One region of the Rhodopseudomonas sp. NSM genome, then DNA from elsewhere that is predicted to be linked to it. Evidence: predicted binding sites of a transcription regulator. Region 1 holds the regulator's gene; each other region holds the start of a gene.
What was found. The regulator LexA, encoded in region 1, represses DNA repair genes until DNA is damaged. The targets are predictions, from matches to a motif close to TGTTCNNNNTGTGTTCNG.

Region 1 (4,340 bases):
TCACGTTTCGCACGCTGGCGATCGCCGCTTTGGTGGTGCTGCTGATCGCGCCGGAATCGCTGGTGCATCCGAGCTTCCAGATGTCGTTCGCGGCGACGCTGGGGCTGGTCGCACTGGTTCAGCTCGGCATGCCGGCGCTGTTCGCGACCGCGGACAGTTCGGCGACCGCGCGCGCGGCGCTGTGGGGCGGGCGCGAGATCGCGATGCTGGCGCTGGCGTCGCTGGTCGCGGGGCTCGCGACCATGCCCTATGCGGCCTATCACTTCCATCGCGTCACGCCTTATGGGGTGATCGCCAATCTGCTGGCGATGCCGGTGGTGTCGGCGATGGTGATGCCCGCAGGCCTGCTCGGCCTCGCCGCGATGCCGTTCGGACTCGACGGGGTGTTCTGGCGGATCATGGAGATCGGCATCGACTGGATGATCGTGGTGTCGCTGTGGGTCGCGGCGCTGCCGGGCGCGATCGGCAGGATCCCGGCGTTCGGGAGCGGGCCGTTGTTACTCGCGTCGCTCGGCATCGTCCTGCTCGGCCTGCTGCGCACGCCGCTGCGCCATGGCGGGCTGGCGCTGCTGACGCTTTCGACCGGCTGGGCGCTGCTGACGCCGCAGCCCGAGATTCTGATCGCCGGCGACGGAAGGCAGGTCGCGCTGCGCGGGCCCGATGGAAGGCTGCGGGTGATGCAGAGCGGTGGCGACAATTTCAGGATCCGGCAGTGGCTCGCGGCCGATGCGGATCCGCGCGCGGCCGACTCAGCGTCATTGCGTGACGGCGTTTCGTGCGACGCCGACGGCTGCGTCGGCGCGCTGGCCGATGGCGGGCTGGTGGCGCTGTCGTTCCGGGCCGATGGTGTGGCCGACGATTGCGCGCGGGCGACGTTGGTGATCGCGCTGGCGCAGCCGCCGCCCGATTGCGCGGCGCGTCTGATCAGCGCCGATATGCTCGCGCGCAGCGGCGCTCTGGCGTTGCGACGAAACGAGGGCGGGGACGGCGGATTCGTGACCGTCGCGGTGCGGCCGAAAGGGCTCGACCGGCCGTGGTCCCCGGCGCCCGCCGACGCGCCGGAGGGGGGCCTCGGAAACGCCCCGATGCAGCGGACAGTGCCGCGCTCCGCCCCGGTCGACGCCACTTCGGCGGCACCTGATCAGCACGACGAGGACTGAGCCCGCGACCCATCTCCGCGCGGGGCGTTTAGCTCAGTACTTGCGGTACAGCCCGATCAGCTTGCCCTGAATCCGTACGCGGTTCGGCGGCAGGATGCGGACCTCGTAGGCCGAATTGGCCGGTTCCAGCGCGATCGATGCGCCGCGGCGGCGGAAGCGCTTCAGCGTCGCTTCTTCCTCGTCGATCAGCGCCACCACGATGTCGCCGGTGTCGGCGCTCTCGTTGCGCTGGATCAGCGCCATGTCGCCGTCGAGGATGCCGGCATCCATCATCGAATCGCCGCGCACTTCAAGCGCGTAATGCTCGCCGGAGCCGAGCATGTCCGGCGGCACGCTGATGGTGTGACTGCGGGTCTGCAGCGCCTCGATCGGCGTGCCGGCTGCGATCCTGCCCATCACCGGAACCGCGACGTTGCGATCGGAATCGTCGTCGGCGTGCTGCGCGCTCGGCGGTCGAACCTTGCCGAGATTGCCTTCGATCACGCTGGGGGTGAAGCCGCGGCGGCCGCCGCCGCTATTGCCGCCGAGATCAGGCAGCTTGATCACCTCGATGGCGCGGGCGCGGTTCGGCAGGCGGCGGATGAAACCGCGTTCCTCCAGCGCCGTGATCAGGCGGTGAATTCCCGATTTGGAGCGCAGGTCGAGCGCGTCCTTCATCTCGTCGAACGAGGGGGGAACACCGGCTTCCTTCAGCCGCTCGTTGATGAATTTCAGCAGCTCGAATTGTTTGCGCGTCAGCATATCGACCATTCCCCAGATCTGGCGACGATCGCCGTGTCGTCGTGCGGTCCGTTCATCGCGCCCTGAATATGAACAGGCGAGGCGCAACTACTCGAAACAAATCATGAACGGACACTATATGTTCAGTATGTGTTCCGCAACCTCTTAATTTCAGGTCAACAAATTTGCGGATCGCTATTCCGGAAGCTTAAGGATGTGACAGCTCGATCCCGTCGCGGCCGCCGCCGCGAAGGGCGGGCGGACGATCAGCGCCTGTGCCGCGGACAGCCGCGCCAGCAGCGACGAATCCTGGCGGTCGACCGGCGTCGCCAGCCATTGCCCGTCGTCGCGCAGCGCCAGGTGGGCGCGCAGATAGTCTTCGCGCTGGTCGTTGGCGGTGAGGTCGGCGCCGAGCACGGCGGGGAGGCGGCGGTGCATCGATTCGCCCCGCCCCGACAGCACCCGGATCAGTGGCACCATGAACAGGAATGCGCAGACATAGGACGACACCGGATTGCCGGGCAGGCCGATCACCCGCATCGGGCCGAGCCGGCCGTGCATCATCGGCTTGCCCGGCCGCATCGCGATCTTCCAGAACGCGATCGAGGTGCCTTCGGCCTCAAGCGACGACTTGACCAGATCATGATCGCCGGCCGACGCGCCGCCGGTCGTCACCAGAACATCGGCGCCGAGGTCGCGCGCGCGCGTGATCGCCGCGCGGGTCGCCTCGACGGTGTCGGCGGCAATGCCGAGGTCGATCACCTCGGCGCCTTCGCTGCACGCCAGCGCCCGCAGCGCGTAGCCGTTGGAATAGACGATCTGGCCGGGGCCGAGTGCCGCTCCCGGCATCACCAGCTCATCGCCGGTGGCGAGCATGGCCACGCGCGGCCGGCGATGCACCGGCAGCATGGGGTGGTTCATACCGGCGGCGAGCGCGAGGTCGCGGTCGCTGAGCCGATGGCTCGCGCGCAGCAGCACCTCGCCCTCGGTGAAGTCGATCCCGGCGGGGCGGATGTGGCGGCCGTGGCGGGCGGCCTCGGTGATGGTCACCTGATCGCCGTCGCGCACGGTGTCTTCCTGGATCACCACGGTGTCGGCGCCGTCGGGGATGACGCCGCCGGTGAAGATCCGCAATGCCTCGCCGGGACCGACGGCTTGTTCCGCGGGCCGGCCGGCGGCGATCTCGCCGATTACGGTGAGCCGCGCCGGCGCGGTCGCGACATCGGCCGCGCGCACCGCATAGCCGTCCATCGCCGACATCGGCTGCGGCGGCTGGGTGCGTAGCGCGGCCAGATTGCGCGCCAGCACGCGGCCATGCGCGTCGTCGAGCGCGACCATCTCCTCGGGCAGCCCGGCGGCGCCGTCGAGCACCGCGGCCAGCGCATCCGCAACCGGCATCAGCGCCATCGGGCAACTCCGGGGCGGGCGGATCGAGGCGGCACGAGAGGGCAAAAGCGGTTTGTCATGATCCGGCTTTAGGTGCCCCGCGACCCTTGCGCAAGATGTCCCGGTGGTCCCGCCGCGGAGGGGCGGCTCGAGCGTCAAACGAAATCCTAATTGTCGGCAGAAGCCCCCGGGAGGTAGGACGGGAGGGGCGGCGAGGTTCTTGTCCGCCGGACCGCTGGGAGTGCGCAGATGGGCGACAATTTTGCGAAATGGCTGCTGCGGATCGTTGCCGTCATCGGCGTGATCGCGTTCGGCACGACCTATGCGATCCGGCACGACTGGAGCAAAGGCTGGATGCCGTCCGCCAATCCGGATTACGCGCCGCCGCCCGTAAGCGCGCCCGAGCCGGCCGCGCAGCCAGCCGCACCCGTCGCGCCGCCGGTCGCTCCGGCCGCGCAGGAAACGGCCCCAGCGGCCCCGCCTGCCGCTGCAGCGGCGCCGTCAGCCGCTTCCGCACCCGCTGCGGCCCGCGCCTATGTGCCGTGCCAGCCGATCGGCCGCACCGCCAAGGGCGAGCTGGTGTATTCGATGGATTGCCGGACGCCGCCGGCGCAGTAGACACACCGGTCGATCGGCGGATTGAAGCCGGGCGCGAGGCGGTTCGGACGCGCCGCGTCGCGATGGCTTCAGTCGAGAATGCGAGCGCCCTCGGCACTGAGCCGGGCCAACCCATCCTTCATCTGCTGCAGGCGTTCGGGTGAGTGGCCCTGCCACTTCGTCACCTCGGCGACGATGCGGAGCGGATGCTGCGAGCGATACGAAAGCGTCGGATTTCCCAGGAACTTCTTGTCGGTCAGATTGGGATCGTCCTCGATCGGGCCGGTGGGCTCGACGACATAGATTCGCTGTGCGCCGTCGCCGGCCGCCAGCTCCGCTCCCCAGATCGCGGCGTCGAGCGTGCCGGCGAAATACACCCAGGACAGCGCAGCGTCGGTGAAATTGGACTGGTATCCGACGACAATCAGGTCTCCGGGGTCCAGAGCCGCGCGGGTCCCGTGGAAGTACTGCCGCGCG
Region 2 (4,340 bases), 350 kb from region 1:
GAGAAAACCGCCAACCATCCCGTCGCCACAGCAATGTTCCGCTGGGTTAAAGGTTGGTGGCTGCTACTGCCGCAAAGCGCGCGCGTTGTATAGCGGCGCCGTCCGTAAAGGTCACGCCGGTTCAGCCCTCCTGCCGCCGGAATCGCGCCGGTGTGGCATTTTTCTCCGACGAACTACTGTCGCGCCCTGCGGGGCGCGGCGTTCCGCGTGCCGCGATATCGGCGACCAGGCTGGTGAGCCCGCCGACCGTCTGCAGCGCCATCCCGGCGTCGGATGGCGCATCGCCCCGGGCGGTCTCGGGCAGGATCGCGCGGGCGAAACCGAGCTTGGCGGCTTCCTTCAGCCTGGCGGCGGTCTGCGCCACCGGCCGCACCGCGCCGGAAAGCGAGATCTCGCCGAAATACACCGCGTCGGTCGGCAGCGGCGAATTCGCCAGCGACGACACCAGCGCTGCGGCGGCGGCAAGATCGGCCGCGGGCTCGTTGATCCGCAGCCCGCCGGCGACGTTGAAATACACATCGTAGCCCGACAGCTTGACGCCGCAATGCGCCTCGAGCACCGCCAGCACCATCGACAGTCGCGCCGAATCCCAGCCCACCACCGCGCGGCGCGGCGTGCCGAGCGTGGTCGGCGCCACCAGCGCCTGCAGTTCGACCAGCACCGGGCGGGTGCCTTCGATGCCGGCGAACACCGCAGTGCCCGGCGAGCCGAGATCGCGCTCGGACAGGAACAGCTCCGACGGATTGGCGACCTCGCGCAGGCCCAGCCCGGTCATCTCGAACACGCCGATCTCGTCGGTCGGCCCGAAGCGGTTCTTCACCGCGCGCAGGATGCGGAACTGCTGCGAGCCTTCGCCCTCGAACGACAGCACCGCGTCGACCATGTGTTCGACGACGCGGGGACCGGCGATCTGGCCGTCCTTGGTGACGTGGCCGACCAGGATGATCGCCGCGCCGGACTTTTTCGCAAAGCGGATCAGCGCCTGCGCCGAGGCGCGCACCTGCGTCACCGTGCCGGGCGCCGACTCCACCGTGTCGGTCCACATCGTCTGAATCGAATCGATCACGATCAGCCGCGGCGTCGCGCCTTCAGAAAGGGTTGCGATGATGTCTTCGACCGAAGTCTCGGCCGCAAGTTCGACCGGCGCGGACGCGAGGCCGAGCCGCTCGGCGCGCAGCCGCACCTGCGCCACGGCTTCTTCGCCGGAGATGTACACCGCGCGATGGCCGCTGCGCGCCATCAGGCTGGTGGCTTGCGTCAGCAGCGTCGATTTGCCGATGCCGGGGTCGCCGCCGACCAGCAGCACCGAGCCGCGGACGAAGCCGCCGCCGGTGACGCGGTCGAGTTCGGCCATGCCGGAGGGCAGGCGGGGCGCGTCGACGCTCTTGCCGGCGAGCGATTCCAGCTTGAACGGCCGCCCGCGCCGCTTGGCGCGAATGCTGACCGGGACGGCGCTGTCGCCGGCTTCCTCGACCAACGTATTCCACTCGCCGCAGGACTCGCACTTGCCCTGCCAGCGATTATAGGTCGCGCCGCAGTTCTGGCAGACGAAGGAGGGCGAGGCTTTGGCCATTGTTCATGCAGTCGCGACGTGAGCGTGTCGACATTTTTGTTCATATTTTGTTCTTGGCGTCAACCTCGGAGGCGAGGTTGCGATAGCAGTCGGTGTGCGGCGACGTCGAGGCAGCAATTGATGAGGAAGATTTGGATCAACGCCGTTGCCTGGAAGGCGCGGCATTCTGGCTTCCGATTCTGAGCACAGAGCGGAAGAGCCAACATGAAGATCGCCATCCCCACGACCGACTGGGTCACCGTCAGCGGCCACGCCGGGCAGGCGCGGCAATGGCTGTTGTTCGATCTGGCCGGGCATCGCGGCGACGCGCCGCTGCCGGCGCCGTCCCGGGTCGAACTGACCAAGGAGCAGCTTCCGCACTACTTCAAGGACGACGGTCCGCATCCGCTCGACGGCGTCGAACTGATCGTCGCCGGGAGCGCCGGCGACGGCTTCGTCCGCCACATGAAGAAGCGCGGCGCCGACGTGCTGCTCACCGGCGAGACCGATCCGGCCACCGCGATCGACCTCGTCATCAAGGGCGAGACGCTGCCCTACCAGCGCTTCGACATCACCACTACTTTGTGCCGGCTGCGGGATCTGTTCTCGCGGCATTGAATCGCCGCCTCTCGTCATGGCCGGGCTCGTCCCGGCCATCCACGCCTTAACTTCCGGCGTCTGCTGCAAGACGTGGATGCCCGGCACGAGGCCGGGCATGACGCGTTGGCGGTGGTGCCCGATGTGATAGGTCGCATCTTCGGCCGACACCCAGGATGACGAGCAGTGCCTGCGGAAGGCCGTGCCGCTTCAACCACGCGATGAATTGCTCTAGCATGGCGCGGCGATGCCAGACGACGACCGCAACGCCTACGAGCGACGCAAATGGCGGCAGGTGGCCGGGCATTTTGCGATGGGTGCTGTGTTCGGCGCAGGATTCGCGGTGATCCTGCTGCTCGGCAATTATTTCGGCCTCGCCAAAGTCATCGACACCAGCGAGGCGCCGATGCTGATCCGCGCGGTGCTGGTCGTCGGCATCGCCGGCTCGTTCGCGTTTCTCGCGGCGATCACCGGCTTCCTGTTTCTGGTGCACGAAGACTGAGCCGGCTGGCCGATCAGGTGAGAGGCTCCGTCATTGCGAGCGCAGCGAAGCAATCCAGAGACGCGGTGCACTGCGCCTCTGGATTGCTTCGTCGCTGCGCTCCTCGCAATGACGCTGAGAGTTCGTGCGTGGGACTCAGTCCGTCGTGGCGGTGAGCGCGCCGTCGCCCTCGGCCGGCTTCTCGTCCGGCTTGGCGTCGCCGCCCTTATAGATCCGCGCGTAGCGGCGGCCGAGGCTGGTCAGCACTTCGTAACCGATGGTGCCGAAATGATGCCCGAGTTCGTCGACGGTGATGCCGTCGCCGATCAGCGTCGCCATCTGGCCGCGGCGGGCGGCGTTGGCGGGCAGGTCGGTGACGTCGACCGCGATCAGGTCCATCGAGATCCGACCGGCGATCGGGCAGCGCTGGCCGGCGATGATCACGTCGGCGCCGCGGGTGCCGTCGTTCGAGCCGGCAGCGCGGAAGTAACCGTCGGCATAGCCGGCCGACAGCACCGCGATCTTCGTCGGCCGCCGCGCCGTCCAGGTGCCGCCATAGCCGACGCTGTCGCCGCGCTCGACGCCGCGGACCTGCAGGATGCGCGCCTTGAGATCGACCACCGGCAGCATCGGATTGTCGGCCTCCGGCGTCGGGTTGATGCCGTAGAGCGCGGCACCGGGGCGCACCATGTCGAAGGCGAATTGCGGGCCGAGGAAGATGCCGGAGGAGGCCGACAGCGACGCCGGCACGCCGGCGAACAGGCTGGCAATCTCGCGAAACGCCGTGACCTGCCGGGCGTTCATCGGATGGTTGAGGGCTTCGGCGGCGGCGAGGTGACTGATCACCAGCGTGACGCCGTGATCGCCCGTGGCGATCCGCGGCACGATGCCCTGCGCCTCCGAGATCGTCAGGCCGAGCCGGTTCATGCCGGTGTCGATATGGATCGCCGCGCCGCCGTTCCAGTGCGTGCGGCGGCAGTACACGTCCCATTCGGCGAGTTCGTAGAGATCGCCGATCACCGGTCGGCAGTTCAGCCTGGCGAATTCGTCGCCGGTGCTCTGGAAGAAGCCGTCGAGAACGTAGATCGCCGCGTCCGGCGCAATCGCGCGGGCGGCGCCGGCCTCGGCGAGGGTGGCGACGAAGAAGGTCTTGCAACCCGCCGCGGCGAGGGCCTTCGTGACCGGGCCGATGCCGCAGCCATAGGCGTCACCCTTGACCACGGCGGCGGCTTCGGCCGGCACCGCGGTCTTCTCGAGCTTGCGCCAGTTGGCGACGATCGCGTCGAGGTCGATGGTGAGGATGCCGGGCGCCGTGGCGGTTGCTGCAGCCAGCGCCGCCGCTTGGCCGGCTTCAGGTGTCAACAGGCTGGCGACGGTCGCGTTGGGATCAGGAAGAATGTTCATGCCGCACGATAATCTCTGCCCGAATTCCGTTCAACGGCGGTTGCTGGGCCTCAGATCCGCTCCGGCAGATGACCTTCGCTGACGAGGTCGCTGAAGCGGGTGAATTGGCCTTCGAACTGCAGGTCCACCGTGCCGGTCGGACCATGGCGCTGCTTGGCGATGATGACTTCGGCCTTGCCGTGAACGAGGTCCATATCCGTCGTCCACTTCTCGTGCTCGGGCGTGCCGGGGCGCGGCTCCTTGTTCTGCAGGTAGTACTCTTCGCGGAACACGAACATCACGACGTCGGCGTCCTGCTCGATCGAG
Region 3 (4,340 bases), on a different contig from region 1:
TGTGGCCGGTCTGGACACCCTTGGCGGTCAGTTCGCAGCGCCGGGACATGGCGAAAATCCTCTGTCATCCCCGCCAGCCCACGGGCAGGCGCGGGGGGTCTATCGACGTCCATTTCAGGAACCGCGGACGTATAGGCGGACGCGGCTCCAGCGTCAAGCAGGCGGCAGCGCTGCGGCCCATTTTGGCGGTCGGATGGAACCGCCAAACGCTCTTCCCGGCATTGATTTGCCAAGCCTGGTAACGATCTACAACCATATAAACGACGCATTCGGTTCCGAAACGTTTGGTTCGGATCGGTCGCGGATTTATCAGATCGGTTGAACGGCGCGCGCCGCAGGCAGGACCACCCTTCGTGAACATTCGCGTCAGCTTCGCAGCCCGTCGGACCGCCATCACTTCGCTGCTGCGGTCCGGCCCGCTTGCTGGTCTGCTGGCGGTCGGGCTGGGCGTGATCGCGCAGCCGGCCCCCGCCGTGGCGCAGGGCAAACTCGACGCCCGTTATGAAGCCACGCTCGCCGGCATCGAGGTCGGCAAGGGCGCCTGGGTCATCGAGATCACCGACGATGGCTATGCCGCCGCCGCCAATGGCGCGACGTCGGGCGTGATGCAGGCGTTTTCGCGCGGCAACGGCAGTGGCGAAGCGCAGGGGCGCATCGTCAACGGCCAGTTCGTGCCGATGAATTACAAGGCGACCACCACCAGCGCCAAGAAGACCGAGACCATCCGGATCACGCTGGCAAACGGCAACGTCAAGGACTCCTCGATCGAGCCGGAGCAGCCCCCGGATGCCGATCGCATTCCGGTCACCGACGCGCATCGCCGCGGCGTGGTCGATCCGATGACCGGCTCCTTTCTCCGCGTGCCCGGCACGGGCGATCTGATGAGTCCGGATTCGTGCCGGCTCTCGACGCCGATCTTCGACGGCCGGATGCGCTACGATCTGCGGCTGGAATACAAGCGCACCGAAATGGTGAAGGCCGAGAAGGGCTATCAGGGGGCCGTGCTGGTCTGCGGGATCTACTTCACGCCCGTGTCCGGCTACATCCCGGATCGCGCAGCGATCAAATATCTGACCGGGCAGCGCAACATGGAAGTCTGGCTGGCGCCGATCGCGGGGACGCGGGTGCTGGTGCCGTTCCGCCTGAAGATTCCGACCCCGCTCGGCAATGCGGTGCTGCAGGCGACCCAGTTCGTCACCACCGCGACCCCGCCGAAATCCGCCTCGCGGACCCAATAGTGCCTCCGGCGGCTGTGGCGCGGTCGAGCGACTCCCGAGTCGAATCCTGTTGACTCGCCGCGGAATCACGGAACGCATGACAGCGGGGAATATGACCCTCGATCGGTACGTTGATCTTCCGGATTGCCCCTGATCTTGTGGCGGAGGTCCAGCCCAACGCGAGATGTTGCGACAGAACGTTGTCCAACCCGGCGAGTCTGCGATTCGGCCGCGTTTCGTTCCGGACTCGTTCCACACCTTAACCAGCGTGCGCCGCGGCGTCGCAATGTGACACACAACTGACCGCGGCGACGCAGAAATCCAGCCAATATGCCTCATTCGTTCTCCGCGCCGTTTACCAATGCGCCGTCTACCAATGATCGCGCGCCCGGCGCCGGCGTCACCGCGGTGCTCGGCCCGACCAATACCGGCAAGACGCATCTGGCGATCGAGCGGATGGTGGCGCATCCGTCGGGGTTGATCGGTCTGCCGCTGCGGCTGCTGGCGCGCGAGGTCTACAACAAGATCGTCGACCGGGTCGGCGCCGACGCGGTGGCGCTGGTCACCGGCGAGGAGAAGATCAAGCCGCCGAAGGCGCGGTTCTGGGTGTCGACCGTCGAGGCGATGCCGCGCGATCTCGACGTCTCGTTTCTCGCGGTGGACGAGGTGCAGATCGCCGCCGATCTGGAGCGCGGCCACGTCTTCACCGACCGCCTGCTGCGCCGGCGCGGCCGCGACGAGACGCTGCTGCTCGGCGCCGCGACGATGCGGCCGATCATCGAGCGGCTGCTGCCGGGCGCCAGCATCGTCACGCGGCCGCGGCTGTCGCAGCTCGAATTCGCCGGCGACCGCAAGCTGACGCGGCAGCCGCGGCGCACCGCGATCGTGGCGTTCTCGGCCGACGAGGTCTACGCCATCGCCGAGCTGATCAAGCGCCAGCACGGCGGCGCCGCGGTGGTGCTGGGGTCGCTGTCGCCGCGCACCCGCAACGCCCAGGTGGCGATGTTTCAGTCCGGCGACGTCGATTATCTGGTCGCCACCGACGCGATCGGGATGGGGCTCAATCTCGACGTCGACCACGTCGCCTTCGCGTCCGACCGCAAGTTCGACGGCTATCAGTTTCGCCGGCTCAACCCGTCGGAATTCGCCCAGATCGCCGGCCGCGCCGGCCGTGCCACCCGCGACGGCACCTTCGGCACCACCGGGCGCTGCGCGCCGTTCGAGCCCGAACTCGTCAACGCCTTGCAGAATCATGCCTTTGATCCGGTGAAGACGCTGCAATGGCGGAATTCGGCGCTGGATTTCGCCTCGGTCGCGGCGCTGCAGGTGTCGCTGGCCGAGACGCCGCGGCACGATGCGCTGACGCGCGCGCCGGTCGCCGAGGACGTCCGGGTGCTCGACCACGCCGCCCGGGACGCCGAGGTGCGCGAGATGGCGCATGGCGCGGCCGCCGTGGAGCGGCTATGGGACGTCTGTCAGGTCCCGGACTATCGCAAGATCGCACCGGCGGCCCATGCCGAACTGGTGACGACGCTGTATCGGTTCTTGATGCAGAAGGGCCGGATTCCGGATGACTGGTTCGCCGCGCAGGTCGAGCAGGCCGACCGGATCGACGGCGGCATCGACACATTGTCGGCACGGATCGCGCAGATCCGGACATGGACTTTCGTCGCCAACCGTGCCGACTGGCTGGCTGATCCTGAACACTGGCAAGGCATTTCGCGCGACATCGAAAATAAATTGTCGGATGCGTTGCACGAACGCCTCACGGAGCGTTTCGTAGATCGTCGGACCAGTGTATTGATGCGCCGCCTGCGGGAAAACACGATGTTGAATACGGAAATTGGGAAGACCGGCGAGGTGATCGTCGAAGGGCATGTGATCGGCCGTCTCGACGGCTTCACATTCGCGCCCGACGCCGCCGAAGCTGGATCCGACGCGAAGGCCTTGCAGGCGACAGCGCAGAAGGCTCTGGCCGGCGAGATCGAACAGCGCGCCGAGAAGCTCGCCGGCGCGCCCGACGAGCAGTTCGTGCTGACCTCGGACGGCACCATTCGCTGGACCGGCGACGCGGTGGCGCGGCTGGTCGGCGCCGACGACGTGCTGCGGCCGCGGCTGCGCATCATCGCCGACGACCGTCTGGCGGGTGCGCCGCGCGACGCGGTCCAGACCCGGCTCGACCTCTGGCTCAAGACCCACATCGAGAAGATCCTCGGACCGCTGTTCGAACTCGGCAAGGCCGAGGACATCACCGGCATCGGCCGCGGCATCGCCTTCCAGCTGATCGAGTCGCTGGGCGTGATCGAGCGCGCCAAGATCGCCGCCGAAATGAAGGATCTCGACCAGCCGTCGCGCGCCACGCTGCGCAAATACGGCGTGCGGTTCGGCGCCTATCACATTTACGTCCCGTCGCTGCTGAAGCCGGCGGCGCGCTCGCTCGCCTCGCTGCTGTGGGCGCAGAAGCTCGACAATGTCGACATGTCGGCGCTGTCAGGCGCGCAGCATCTCGCCAGCAGCGGCCGCACGTCCTTCCCGGTCGACAAGGCGCTCGATCGTGACGCCTATCGTGTGCTGGGCTACCGGCTGTGCGGCGAACGCGCGGTGCGGGTCGATATCCTCGAGCGTCTCGCCGATCTGATCCGCCCGGCGCTGGCCTGGCGCGAAGGCACCTCGGGCGAAAAGCCGGCGGGCGCGTTCGACGGCCGCAGCTTCGTGGTGACGCAGGCGATGACCTCGCTCACCGGCTCGGCCGGCGAAGATTTCGCCTCGATCCTGCGCGCGCTCGGCTACCGGATGGAGAAGCGGCCGGCCCCGCCGCCTCAGCCCAAGTCTGAAATGACGGCTGAAAAGACGGCTGCGGCGACGGCGCCCGAGGTTGCTGCGGCCGAAGGGGCCGCCGCGGCCAGCGACACCGGCCTGTCGGCCGAGGACCACGCCATTCTGGCCGGCGCGATTGCGTTCGAGCCGGCGGCGACGGCCGAGGCCGGCGACGTCGCCGAGGTCGCGGATCAGACCTCCGACCAGGAAGCAGCCAGCGAGCCGGCACCGGCGCCCGTCGCAGAGGCGGCCGAGTCCCCGGTGGCAGAGCAGTCGCCGGTGGCCGAGCCATCCGAGCCCGTTGCT

Region 2: a site for LexA is predicted at 1,611-1,628, ahead of radA (DNA repair protein RadA). Genes of this name have one in related genera too.
Region 3: a site for LexA is predicted at 1,455-1,472, ahead of ACTZWT_RS16605 (helicase-related protein). Genes of this name have one in related genera too.

What each region holds. Positions count from the first base shown of each region.
Region 1 is NZ_JBQTCH010000002.1:64,868-69,207, forward strand. Features, by position in the region: gene ACTZWT_RS04520 (ComEC/Rec2 family competence protein) at 1-1,160, shown strand, start outside; gene lexA (transcriptional repressor LexA) at 1,194-1,901, opposite strand; gene ACTZWT_RS04530 (molybdopterin molybdotransferase MoeA) at 2,076-3,287, opposite strand; gene ACTZWT_RS04535 (hypothetical protein) at 3,516-3,884, shown strand; gene arr (NAD(+)--rifampin ADP-ribosyltransferase) at 3,953-4,340, opposite strand, start outside.
Region 2 is NZ_JBQTCH010000002.1:413,325-417,664, reverse strand. Features, by position in the region: gene radA (DNA repair protein RadA) at 122-1,573, opposite strand; gene ACTZWT_RS06220 (NifB/NifX family molybdenum-iron cluster-binding protein) at 1,778-2,170, shown strand; gene ACTZWT_RS06215 (hypothetical protein) at 2,397-2,651, shown strand; gene alr (alanine racemase) at 2,787-4,034, opposite strand; gene ACTZWT_RS06205 (replicative DNA helicase) at 4,085-4,340, opposite strand, start outside.
Region 3 is NZ_JBQTCH010000006.1:154,058-158,397, reverse strand. Features, by position in the region: gene rpmB (50S ribosomal protein L28) at 1-49, opposite strand, end outside; gene ACTZWT_RS16610 (DUF3108 domain-containing protein) at 354-1,238, shown strand; gene ACTZWT_RS16605 (helicase-related protein) at 1,548-4,340, shown strand, end outside.